Prochlorococcus marinus str. MIT 1013: one gene and its partner. The protein of the gene in region 1 binds, or shares a complex with, the protein of each later gene. Links are inferred from orthologs where the notes say so. Each region holds a gene or a part of one and is shown in the gene's direction. Other genes may lie near its edges.

What was found. Proteins that work in one complex are often made in the same cells at the same time.
Region 2: the proteins of dnaB (region 1) and dnaG are in contact, whole or in part, in a crystal structure (PDB 2R6A), measured with the Geobacillus stearothermophilus proteins. The link is inferred for Prochlorococcus marinus str. MIT 1013 from one-to-one orthologs. Residues at the interface, in WP_033016901.1 of Geobacillus stearothermophilus: Ser13, Glu15, Ala16, Gln18, Glu91, Leu92, Asp94, Ala95, Val96, Pro97, Thr98, Ala99, Ala100, Asn101, Tyr104, Tyr105, Ile108; in WP_049624496.1 of Geobacillus stearothermophilus: Lys456, Leu457, Leu458, Pro459, Ala460, Asn463, Ala464, Leu467, Leu535, Leu536, Ile537, Ala538, Gln544, Glu545, Asp548, Tyr549, His552.

Annotation. Positions count from the first base shown.
Region 1 is NZ_CP114778.1:1,370,671-1,378,444, forward strand. The notes cover bases 2,029-4,897. They hold dnaB (replicative DNA helicase), read left to right. Parts: upstream 2,029-2,688; coding sequence 2,689-4,107; downstream 4,108-4,897. Other genes in these bases: O5633_RS08035 (acyl-CoA desaturase), read left to right, coding at 2,029-2,131; rplI (50S ribosomal protein L9), read left to right, coding at 2,173-2,631; mnmG (tRNA uridine-5-carboxymethylaminomethyl(34) synthesis enzyme MnmG), read left to right, coding at 4,141-4,897. In the rest of the region: O5633_RS08025 (aminotransferase class I/II-fold pyridoxal phosphate-dependent enzyme), read right to left, coding at 1-350; O5633_RS08030 (hypothetical protein), read right to left, coding at 388-1,122; more of O5633_RS08035, read left to right, coding at 1,202-2,028; more of mnmG, read left to right, coding at 4,898-6,111; O5633_RS08055 (chorismate lyase), read left to right, coding at 6,117-6,704; O5633_RS08060 (RNA helicase), read right to left, coding at 6,711-7,244; O5633_RS08065 (SprT family zinc-dependent metalloprotease), read right to left, coding at 7,331-7,774. UniProt on the Escherichia coli protein: The main replicative DNA helicase, it participates in initiation and elongation during chromosome replication. Travels ahead of the DNA replisome, separating dsDNA into templates for DNA synthesis.
Region 2 is NZ_CP114778.1:267,756-273,100, forward strand. What follows is about bases 1-2,893. They hold dnaG (DNA primase), read left to right. Parts: upstream 1-379; coding sequence 380-2,407; downstream 2,408-2,893. Other genes in these bases: O5633_RS01440 (DMT family transporter), read right to left, coding at 1-331; O5633_RS01450 (hypothetical protein), read left to right, coding at 2,430-2,729; O5633_RS01455 (serine hydroxymethyltransferase), read right to left, coding at 2,743-2,893. Outside these bases: more of O5633_RS01455, read right to left, coding at 2,894-3,201; O5633_RS01460 (Y-family DNA polymerase), read right to left, coding at 3,298-4,575; O5633_RS01465 (LexA family protein), read right to left, coding at 4,578-5,024; O5633_RS01470 (23S rRNA (pseudouridine(1915)-N(3))-methyltransferase RlmH), read right to left, coding at 5,081-5,345. UniProt on the Escherichia coli protein: RNA polymerase that catalyzes the synthesis of short RNA molecules used as primers for DNA polymerase during DNA replication.

The DNA of each region.
Region 1 (7,774 bases):
TCAAGAGATTCATAGGGCTTTCCAGTAACAGATAATAAATTATCCCCTGGTCTTAAGACTCCAAATAAAGATGATGTAATAGCATGCGTTCCACTTACAATTTGAAGCCTGACTGCTGCTTTTTCTGCTTCTAAAACATCTGCAAAAATTTTATCAATTACATCTCTCCCTAAATCCCCATGACCATATCCTGTTAAAGAGGAAAAATGTTGTACATTAAGATGAGAATCAGAAAAAGCTTTTAATACTTTTTCTAATTTATATGTTATACTATCAGTCTTTTCTTTAATAGTTAAACCTAATTTTTTTTCTATCTTATCAACAAAATTTTTTGCAGGATTTATGAACATATTAGTTTTTAATTAAGTATAAATAAGTTTCATAAGATTAATCAGAAAAAATAATTTCTAATTTTTCTTGATCTTTAAGTAATAAACCTCTTTGGCGAAGATTTTCCAAAAAGTCATCTGCACCTTGCAAATTGTTTGTATTTAACAATTTATTTGTTGCGTGCAAATCTAACAATTCACCATCAAGTTCCTCTGCTGTGTAATCTTTTAACCCAGCCATAACCGCTTCAAATCTGTCTCTTCGTTGTTTTTTACTTACGGGATAGGCTGACATGACTTGTTCTCTACAAATTCTCCATGACCTCCCTTTACATAAATAATCAGCCAAAGCAGCACTGAGAACAGGTGCCTCAGATTCCTCGATAAACCAATCAAAGGAGGCAGGTAAAGAAGCTAAACCAACAAAAATCTCAAAAAAGTCACCCGCAGAAAGTGGATGATTGTCATTTCCTTCAACAGCAATAGCTGATTCTTGAAGTGATCTATGTAACTCAGGATGAACGCTCAGTATTTGACTTTCTATATTTTCTAACCCACGAGAAAGAACTTGATTGACTTTCCCTAAAGCAAAAAATACTTCAGGACTTGGAGATACAAGTTTTCCATTTCGTAGATTTGAGATTTGAGAGCTATGAACTCTACCTAGATCCAAACATTCTGCCAAAGCAGGAAGAACTTTATGAGACCAGCCATTGCGCTCATGCCATACATGCACTAGATGAGCCATCGCCCTTCTACCTGCAGTCAGTTGGTCTCGAAAACTAGAGGTCACAAATCACATTCAAGATTAACAGATAGGCCTGATAAGGATCCTTATCGTATATTATATACATCATGTAAACGGATCACTAATGGTTTCAAGTTTAATCGAGGCTTCGGCTCCATTAAAAAAACCAGTTGCTGCCGATAAAGCTATGGCTGCATCGAAGAAGCTCCAAGGGCATGTACCAAGACGGATTCATAACCAAAGGAAAAGAAAAAGATGGGGAACAGTTATATTCATGCTAACAATACATGCTCTGACTATATATACATTGCAAGCTCAATTTTGGAGCTGGATAGCATTTTCTGGATTTATTTTCCTGTATTGGGTAACTGCTTGCTTGGGAGTAACCACAGGATATCATCGCCTTCTTTCACATCGATCTTTTCAAGTTCCAAAATGGCTGGAAAGATTTTTTGCAACTTGTGGAGCATTAAGTTGCCAACATGGACCAATAGATTGGGTTGGTCTTCATAGGCATCATCATACTTTTTCCGATACTGAAGCTGATCATCATGACAGCAACAAAGGATTTTGGTGGAGTCACATGGGATGGATGTTTGAAGACGTACCTGCCATGAAAGCAGTTCCAAGACTGTCTGGAGATCTAATCAAAGATCCTTACTATCGCTTCTTAAATAAAAATTTTTTACTTTTGCAAATACCTTTAGGTGCAACTCTTTATTTAATTGGCCAATCAGCTGGTGTTGGAGGATGGGCAATGGTTCTATGGGGGATTCCTCTAAGACTGGTTTTTGTTTATCACATAACTTGGCTAGTTAATTCAGCAACTCATTGTTGGGGTACAACTGCATATGAGAGTGGGGATAATTCAAAAAATAATAAATGGGTAGCTGCACTTACATTTGGTGAGGGGTGGCACAATAATCATCACGCTTTCCCTAATTCAGCTAAGCATGGCCTTCAACGAAAACAAATAGATTTAACTTGGCAACACATACGTTTTTTAAAAGCAATTGGGCTAGCAAAAAAAATTAGACTCCCTATCGCATCGTAATATTATCAACAAGATTAAAAGTATTAACTCATTTTCGATCCATGGCTAAGAGAGTTCAAGTTGTTCTAAATGAAGACATAAAAAGTCTCGGCAATGATGGTGATCTTGTTGAGGTCGCTCCTGGTTTTGCAAGAAACTTTTTATTACCCAACAAAAAAGCATTACCAGTAACTCCCACTGTTTTAAAACAAGTGGAACACAGAAGAGCAAAACAAGCAGAAAAAGAAGCTGCTAAAAAGCAAGAAGCCATTGACTTCCAAACAGCTCTTACAACAATTGGAAGATTTACTGTCAAAAAGCAAGTAGGCGAAGATGGAGTCTTATTTGGAACAGTGACAAATGGTGATGTAGCAGAAGCTGTGAAAGAGGCTACTAAAAAAGATATAGATCGTAGAGACATCTCTGTCCCTGAGATACATGGTGTTGGCAAATATAAAGTGCAAATCAAGCTTCACAACGAGGTAAATGCTGAGATAAACCTTGAAGTTGCAAGTTACTAATAGTTGCAAATTTGTCTGAACAAGCCAAAGTAGGAGTCCTTGTCCAACAAGTAGTAAATGATAAGTACCCCCTCTGCAAATAACGGGGATTTTTCAAAACAAACTAGAGATTTTGGAGCTTTTAATACTTCCAAGATTGAGAAACCTCGTTTTGAAGCTCAACCTGACCAAATACCACCACAAAACCTGGAGGCAGAAGAATCTGTTCTTGGTGGAATTTTATTGGATCCTGATGCAATAGGAAGAATAGCTGATTTACTACAAGCTGAAGCTTTTTACATTTCTGCTCATCGAGAAATTTATAGAACTGCATTAATGCTTCATAGCCAAGGCAAGCCCACAGATTTAACAGCGATGAGTGCTTGGCTAGCCGATACAAATTCTTTAGAAAAAGTTGGAGGCAATAATCGATTAGTTGAACTAGTTGAGAGGGTTACATCTACAGCTTCAATCGAACAAGTTGCTAAATTAATCAGCGATAAATTTTTGCGCAGACAATTAATTAAATCTGGAAATGATGTGATCAAATTAGGCTTTGATCAAAGCCTTCCAATGGAAGAAGCCATAGATCAAGCTGAACAAAAGATCTTTGCTATTAGTCAAGAGCAACCATCCAAAGGTTTAACACCTACTGCAGAAATTCTGACAAGTACTTTCAATGAAATAGAAAGTAGATCACTTGGTACATCAGTGGCAGGCATACCAGTTAATTTTTACGATCTGGATGCAATGACACAAGGACTTCAGAGGAGCGATCTAATAATTGTTGCAGGAAGACCAGCAATGGGAAAAACTTCAATTGTTCTTAATTTAGCTAAAAACGTAGCGCAACTTCATGACTTACCTGTTTGTGTATTCAGTCTTGAGATGAGTAAAGAACAACTAACTTACAGACTGCTATCAAGCGAGGTAGGCATTGAAAGCAGTCGATTAAGAACAGGACGTTTGCAACAAGATGAATGGCCATTACTCGGTCAAGGTATTAATACACTTGGTCAATTACCAATATTCATTGACGACAAACCAAATTCAAGTGTTCTTGAGATGAGGTCCTTATGTCGTCGCCTAATTGCTGAACAAGGCAAAGAGCTGGGACTAATTGTGATTGATTATCTACAACTAATGGAAGGTACTTCACCCGATAATCGAGTTCAAGAAATCTCAAGGATTACTAGAGGTCTTAAGGGTATGGCAAGAGAACTTAAAGTCCCAGTAATCGCTTTATCTCAATTAAGTAGAGGAGTTGAATCAAGAACCAATAAAAGACCAATGCTTAGCGATCTGCGTGAATCTGGCTCAATAGAACAGGATGCGGACTTGGTTCTAATGATTTATAGGGATGAGTATTACAATCCAGAAACGACTGACAGAGGAATTACAGAAGTTATCGTGACAAAACACCGAAATGGACCGGTTGGAACAGTTAAATTACTTTTTGAACCCCAATTCACTAGATTTAGAAATCTTGCGGCTTAATTGTTCGAAAATTAAATTCCTATTGCTTAATTGATGGTTACTAAACAATCTTCAAATGAAAGTTTTGACGTAATTGTTGTAGGAGGTGGTCATGCAGGCTGCGAAGCTGCGCTGACTTCAGCAAGATTAGGATTAAATACAGCTTTATTTACACTCAATTTAGATCGAATCGCATGGCAACCATGTAACCCAGCAGTAGGGGGACCAGCTAAAAGTCAATTAGTTCATGAAGTTGATGCACTAGGAGGGATCATCGGGAAATTAGCCGATTTAACAGCTCTTCAAAAAAGGGTCCTTAACGCAAGCAGAGGGCCTGCAGTACGAGCATTGAGAGCACAAACAGATAAGCGGTTATATGCACATGAAATGCTAAAAATCCTTCAAAACACCCCAAATTTAAAGATTAGAGAGGCAATGGTTACTGGGCTAGAAATTGAACATTATCCCAATCAGATTGAAAAAAAAACACCAGAAATTCAAGAGAGAATTGGATTTATAAAAGGAATTAAAACCTATTTTGGAAGCGTTTTTCATGCAAAGGCAGTTGTACTTACAACAGGAACCTTTTTAGGAGGCAGAATTTGGATTGGCAATCAATCTATGAGTGCAGGTCGAGCAGGAGAGCAGGCCTCTGAAGGGTTAACTGAAGAATTACAAAAGTTAGGCTTTACTACTGATCGTTTAAAAACAGGAACCCCTGCACGCGTCGATAGACGAACAATTGATCTTGACTCCCTAGATGAGCAATTGAGCGATGCTTCAGATAAATTCTTTTCTTTTGATCCTCTTTCATGGAAAAGTGGGGAACAAATGAGTTGTCATATAACGCGAACAACAAAAGCAACTCACCAACTTATTAAAAATAATCTTCATTTAACTCCTATTTATGGAGGTTTTATTGATAGTAAAGGTCCAAGATATTGCCCATCAATTGAAGATAAAATTGTACGTTTTGCTGACAAAGATTCACACCAGATTTTCTTGGAACCCGAAGGTAGAGATACTCCAGAAATGTATGTGCAAGGTTTCTCAACTGGACTGCCCGAAAACTTACAGTTAGAACTGCTAAGAACTCTTCCAGGCTTGCAAAAATGCGTAATGCTTCGACCTGCTTATGCAGTTGAATATGACTACATACCAGCCACACAATTAGAAGCAACACTAGAAACAAAAAGAATAAGTGGTTTGTTTAGTGCAGGGCAACTAAATGGAACAACAGGATATGAAGAAGCTGCAGCACAAGGTTTAGTAGCAGGTTTAAATGCTGCAAGATTAGTAAACAATCAAGAAGGAATTATTTTTGAAAGAGAGAGTAGTTATATTGGAACTATGATTGATGATTTAGTCACAAAAGATTTAAAAGAACCATATAGGGTATTAACTAGTAGAAGTGAGTATCGATTAATTTTAAGAAGTGACAATGCTGATAGGCGTTTAACTCCCCTCGGTTACAAATTAGGATTAATTGATGAAAGAAGGTGGAAAATTTTTAATACTAAGCAACAATTAATCGATCAAGAAAAAACAAGGTTAGAAAAAGAGCGCATTAAAGAAAGTGATCAATGTGCAAAAAAAATATATTCCTCTACTGGAACAGCTATTAAAGGTTCAATAACACTGGCCAATTTCCTCAGAAGAACAAATATTCACTATAAAGACCTAATTAATTATAATTTAGCAACTAAGGATATTCCTTTAGATGTTGAAGAAGGAGTTGAAATAGATATTAAATATACCGGTTATTTAGAAAGACAAAAAGCTCAAATAAATCAATTAAAACAGCAAAGTAAAAAGTTATTACCAAAAAATTTAAATTACAATGATATAGAAACACTATCTAAAGAAGCGAGAGAAAAATTAACAATTTCTCAGCCCAAAAGTCTTGGACATGCTGCTCAACTTCCCGGTGTAAGCAAAGCAGACCTCACTGCACTTCTTGTATGGTTAAAAATAGAGCAAATGAAAAAAGCTGAAAGAAAAGATCCACTACAAATAACAAGCTGATAACAGTGAATTCACATCAATCTCAATTACCTTCCCCTGAAGTGATTTGGAAAGCCTCGAAAGAAAATGTTCTCTCAGGGAAAGGAAATCATAAACTCTCTGGAGCATGGCAATTAATGCTATTGGGTGATGGCAGCCCAACCAGACATCTCAAGCTTTTAACAGGGCATGAGGTTGCCATAAAAGTCATATCCATGGAAATGGAAAATAATGATCAAAATGGAGTCCCAGAAGAAGTCAATGAACTAGAGCCTCCTTTGCTACGAAGACAAGTTTGGCTTACATGTGGAAATTTAACCCTGGCATGGGCGGAAAGCTGGTGGAATTATCAAGAAGCAGAAAAACATCTGCAAAATAAGGATCAACCAATCTGGAAAAGCTTGACCCAAGGACGCTCCGAGCTTTTTAGAGAAGTTGATGGCTTGGGATTAGTTAATGCCAATTGGTTGAAAGCAGAATTTCAAGAAGATGGCCCTTTTTGGAGCAGGCATTATCGATTTTTTCGCCATCAAAAAGAATTAACTGTAATCAGAGAAGTTTTCAGCCCAAAGTTAGAAAAATGGTTAGGACCAATACCAAGAAAGGCTTTTTAACAACAACTAGTATTTTCTCCGACTAGATCTTGGTATGTTTTTTCTTCTTTGAGGAGTTCGCTCATCTTGAAAAGAATCGTTTAACTCGGGTACATTTTGCTTAAGTTCACTATCTTTTCTTTCCCACTTACTTAATTTAAAAGATTGATCATCTGGCCATTCATCCAATTCGCCTGAATTGCTTCTCCTTCCTTGAATCTGAGGTGGTAAAGCTTTAGGAGCTCTCAAAGAAATAGCAGTTAAGGGTCTTTTTGTATTGTTTATGCTTTCTCGAAGCGGTTCATCATCTAAATCTTCATTATCCAACCAATCGTCATCATCTTCAAAAAACCAATCAATTTTCTCTTCCATCCAACGACCAACTTTTTTGAAATTTGCTGAAGTCTCTTTATCTTGCCATCCTCCCCTTCTTTGACCAGGTCGATTACCTGCAACACCATCTACAACCTGTTTCCCAGTTTTTATCCATTGATCCATTCTGCGATCAAGAGGTGCTCGAGATCGCTGTCGAATTGGATGACGATTGTTATTAGAGCTCATCTTTTAAATTTAACGCTTTCAAACCAACAAGTGAATCTCCGTAAAGATGAAATTATTCAAAAATTAAAGCCAATTATAGAAAAAAATTATTTATTACTTTTAGATAAAGGTTCAAATTCAAGTAAGCATTTTTGATCCCATCTACCTCCAAAATAATTGTTACAACAACTTCGACAAGCAGCACCTCTAACAATACGCCGATAGCTAAAAGTTCTCTTACATGAAGGGCAAGTTGCCACCCATTTTGGGGCTTTTTTTGTTATTGGAAACGAATGACGAACTGTTACTTGGAAATCCGTTTGAGCGGAATTGATCTCTGCCATACGTTGATGAAAATTAGGCCCATGTGCTTCCTCAACTTTCAGAACGTGGTCAATCCAGGCATGAATCATTTCGTGGCACAAGGTGCTCATCAATGCTTTGTGGGGAAGATGTTCCAATATTGGTCTAGACAAAATTATTTCACTAGCTTTAACTCCGAAGAAATTCGTTTTACTTCTATAGATCCCAGCCGTAGTGCTCATGCGGCC
Region 2 (5,345 bases), 1.1 Mb from region 1 along the record:
TGTATTGTATTACTGTTGCTGTTGCTATTGGTAATATTGTAAGAGCTTTGAAGATACAAAATAGTGCAACTGTTCCTAGTAAACCTCTTATAATTAATAATTTTTTCTGATATCCCCAAGGGTTGATTTTATTTTTATATAAGAAAAATCTTGTTAATATTATACTTATAGTAGCCCTAGCAAAAACAAGCTCTGAGATAGGTATCCTCCCCCCAACTGCCTTAACACAAACACTCATAAGGCTAAATGCAAAACCGCTTCCTATTAAAAATTTGATCCCTTTTATTTTTTCTTCAATATTAAATTCATCTGTAAGTTGTTTTTCTCTCAATTTCTAAATCTCTCAACTAAATATTTAAAGATCAATTAAAATTATCATATGACTACTGCTCGACTACATCCTAGGACAATTGAGTCTGTCAAAGAGCGTGTAGACATTGTTGATGTTGTTGGTGAACACGTCGTCTTAAAGAAAAAAGGTAAAGAATATGTTGGAATATGTCCTTTTCATGATGATAGTAAGCCTTCAATGTCAGTAATCCCTGGCAAGCAATTTTATTATTGTTTTTCATGTGGTGCGGGTGGGAATGCAATTAAATTTTTAATGGAGTTTCAAAGGCAAAGTTTTAGTGATGTTGTACTTGAGCTGGCTAAAAAATATCAAGTACCAATAGACACAGTTGAGGGACCTCAACAAGAAAGACTCAAGCAACAGATTTCACGTAGAGATACACTTTATCGTGTTTTAAAACTCGCTACAGGTTGGTTTAGAAATCAATTAAATTCACCATGTGGAGAAAATGCTCTTAATTATCTTAAAAATAAGCGTCATTTAAGTGATGGTACTTTAATTAATTTTGAGCTTGGATATGCACCAGATAATTGGGATTCATTACTCAAATATTTTGTAGATATAGAAAAAATCAGTGTTGAGATCCTTGAATTGGCTGGATTAATTGTTCCTAGAAAAGGTGGTAATGGTTTTTATGACAGATTTCGTAATCGTATTATTGTTCCTATACATGACAGGCAAAAAAGAGTTATTGGTTTTGGAGGAAGAAGTCTTGATGGGTCAGAGCCTAAGTATTTAAATTCACCTGAGACTGAAATCTTTGAAAAAGGTAAAAATCTTTTTGGTTTAGACAAATCAGCCCTTTCAATTAGAAAAAAAGATTATGCAGTTGTAGTTGAAGGGTACTTTGATGTTATGGCACTTCATGATTCTGGCATTAAAAATGTTGTCGCCTCTTTGGGGACTGCCTTAAGTAGTAATCAAATTACGCTTCTTTCTCGTTCTACCGATAGTAAAAAGATCCTTTTAAATTTTGACTCAGATAATGCTGGGATTCGTGCTGCTAATCGCGCTATTAGTGAGGTAGAAAACCTTGCTATTCAAGGTCAGCTAGATTTAAGAGTTCTTCAATTACCTTCAGGCAAAGATCCAGATGAGTTCCTTAAGGATAATTCACCATCCGAATATGAAGCATTAGCAGTGAAATCTCCTCTTTGGATGGATTGGCAAATAGATCAATCATTAAAGGATTTAGATTTAAATAAATCTGATCAATTCCAGGAAGCTGTTAGTACTTTAGTAAGTCTTCTTGGCAAGTTACCTCAAACAGCTATCAGAACACATTATTTACAGAAGGTCGCTCAGCGTCTTAGTGGAGGTCAAGGTAGATTCGCTCTGCAACTAGAAGAAGATTTACGTAGCCAAATCAGTGGTCAAAGATGGCACGGACGTTCAAAGAAATATGATAAACCTCAAGAAGTTAGTCTAAGAGAAAGAAGCGAAGCAGACATCCTTTTTACTTATATTCACTGTCCTAACTATCGATCATATATTCGTTACGAATTGAGGTTAAGGGATTTAGATGATTTTGCAATCAATCATCATCGAGCAATATGGTCAACTATAACTAACATTGAGGAGAATAAGTTCGGTTCTGAAACTGTTGAGAAGATAAATCGTTATAAAGATTCAAATAATATTTTAGCCGATGTCGAGTTAATGAAAAATTTGTTAGATAACTTTCTCGTTAATGATAATGAACATCTTTCTAAACTTAACCCTTTAATAGAGGCTTCTGAACTTCGTTTAGCAACACTAAGTGACCCTGAGTCGCTTATCCGTGGAGCCCTAGCTGCTCTAGAAAAGCAAAAATCCTTAAAACGTTGTAGACATTTAATTGATGCATGGAGTTCTCAGCGATTACAGACTCTTGAAAACTGTATATCCTCTCTTATTGCTCAGGAAAGTTCTGAGCCTAGTAATTCATCAGATATGGAACAAAAAGTTATTAGTATGTTTGAAGAGTTAAATAATGACGCTATAAATTTTCAGCAACTTTACTATGCTGAGAGAAAACATATATTAAATTTAGATCAACAGCGATGTTTTAAATAATTTTTAATAGCTATATTTATCAATGAAAAATTCCTCTCCCTTTAATTTAGAAGAATGTTCTTTATCTAATGAACTTTGGCCTAATTTTATCAATAAAATTGGACTTATTAAAGCAAAGTTAGCTGTACAGCAATCTCTCGATCTTCAGAGAATGCAGGGATCGACTGCTACTCTTCCTGTTCTTATCCTTGAGACATGTGGAACAGCTCTTGTTAATTCTAAGGCTGTTAAGACCTGTATTGGTCTTTCTTACTTGGACCAAGGAATGGTTTTGATTTTTAGTAGTAAATTAAAGGCTATTCAATTACTTAGAGACAATTAATATTACTTGATTATTATAGACAATATTTTTTTAATTCTTTTTCTACTAATTTTGGTTTGTCTTCTAATATATATGCTTGTCTTTCCTTTTCTTCCTCTCCAGATATTTTTATAGATCCATTTAAAGCCTTCAATTTCGATGAGTTCATTGATAATTTTCTATCTATTTTTAATAGATTTCCATTGTTGCATTCTTGAGCAACATGAACAGCTTCATGTCTTAAAGCTTTTTTTATATGTAAGGCTGTCCTTTCATGAATATCCTTATCTTTCTTTCTTAGAAGCGTATAGCCTCCTCTCATCTTTGCATTGCTTGTACAAATGATAATTTCCTTTTTTTTTCTATCAAAGAAGCCTACATAGCTTTCACTTAATAAACATAGTTTTGTATTTTCTGCTGTTTTATATCCTGCCTTTTCAATTATTTTTATTATTTCTACTTCTGTTCTATCTAAAAAATCTATGAACTCCATTATTTTTTATTTTAAGATTATTATTTATATTAATTTAGCATAAAACTTTATTTCAATTCTAATATGTAGCATCATTGTTAAATATTATACTAACTACTAATTAGCATATATAGTTGGAATGTTTTCTATATTTGTTGTCTTTATACTAGATAGTTTTTTTCTTCGCGGTCTCCATTCTTTTTCAATAATTGATGATCCCCAACCTATTGTATCTATACCATTTCTCGAATTAATATTATCTATTATATTATCTAGTCTCTGCAGATATAAGTCTTCTTGAATATCTTGTTTATCAAATATTAGGTTTTGTTTGTATTTATTGCTTTGAAGTTTATGCAATATCACACCAGCCTTTATAAATTTTTTATAAGGTTTAAAAATTTCTTTCGTTAGCGATAGACTTTTATCAATCATTATTTTTGAGTTAGAAGTTGGGAAGCTTAATTTTTCTGTTGCTTCACTTTTAAAAAAATCTTTTGAATGAGTATTTGTATTCGTAAAAACTGTGATTGCTGAAGATGATTGATTATATTTTCGAAGTTTAGCACTTGCGATTAAGACATATTTAATGATTACTTGACTCAATTCTTCTAAACTATCTATTGGATATGAAAGACTTCTGCTTACACAGATTTCTTTTCGATCTGATGATTTTTCTTTTATTGGGATACAGAGCTTTCCTTTTAATTCATTTTGAATACGTAGACCAACAACACCATATTTTTCTTTGATTTGGTCGTTTGACATATCTCTAAGCTCTAGAGCATTAGTGACCCCTTTGCTCTTTAGCCATATGGACATTCTTTTACCTATCCCCCAAACTTTATCTACTTTAATTAGATTAAGATAAGGATCTTTGTTTCGAATAATACCTATATCAAAGATACCTGAATTGTTTTGTATTCTTTTTGCTAGATGATTAGAAATTTTTGATAAAACTTTTGTCTCACCAATACCGATAGCTATTGGTATTCCTATGTTTTGATAAACTAAAGCTCTTAAATCTTTTCCCCATTGATATAAGCACTTATCTTTTGGACGTTTTATCGTTCCAAATGCTTCATCTATAGAATAGATTTCCAGCTCTTCACAATTATTTCTTAGTAGTTGCATTAATCGATTACTTATATCACCGTAAAGCTCATAATTTGAACTTCTTACTTTTATATTTAATTGAGTTAGCTTATTCTTTAACTTGAAATAAGGCTGTCCCATAGGGATTCCCATCTTTCTAGCCTCTGAACTGCGAGCTATTATGCATCCATCATTATTCGAAAGTACAACTAAGCCCTTTCCTTTTATAGAAGGATCGATCAATTGTTCACACGAGGCATAGAAATTATTTCCATCAATTTGAAGTATTGCTTTGGACATAATTAGGCTTTTGTTTTTTTTAGTTCATGTATCGAATAAATCGCTACTCCCCATATTTGTATATCTATATATTCATATATGTTTATTGCTGGATAATTTTCTTTATCTGCTCTTAGATAATAATTATCTTGCTTTTTTATAAGTCTTTTTAAAGTAAATTCTCCATCCAAGAGAGCAACTACAATATGTCCAGACTTTGGATTTATACTGCGATCTATTATTAATAAATCATTATTATAAATGCCTGCGTTATTCATTGAACTACCGCTTACACGTAGAAAGAACGTACTTATTGGATTTTTGATTAAGTATTTATTTAGATCGATCCCGAGTTCTATGTAGTCTTCTGCAGGAGAAGGGAAACCTGCCGAAATAGTTTCTGTTACTAATGGAATTAATATTGTCGACGAATCTTCATTTAATGAAGAGTGCGAACTCTTTGAATCCATAGGCCCAGATCAACACAAACAGTATAGTACATACGAACTATACTGTTTGTGTATTTTTATTCCTTGTGGTAAGGACCTCCTTGGGTAATGGTTTTTGCGCGGTAGAGTTGTTCTATTAGTAAAAGGCGAGCTATTTCATGTTGAAAAGTTAAATGTGAAAGACTTAGTTGCCAAGAGGCGGAATTGTTGAGGGAAGGAGGGAGGCCCGAAGCACCTCCAATAACAAAAATAATATTTTGATTGTGAGAATTTAGAAGTTTTGTTGCTAGTTGATTTGAAGTTAAAGATTCTCCATTTTCATTAAGAGTTACGAGGATTTCA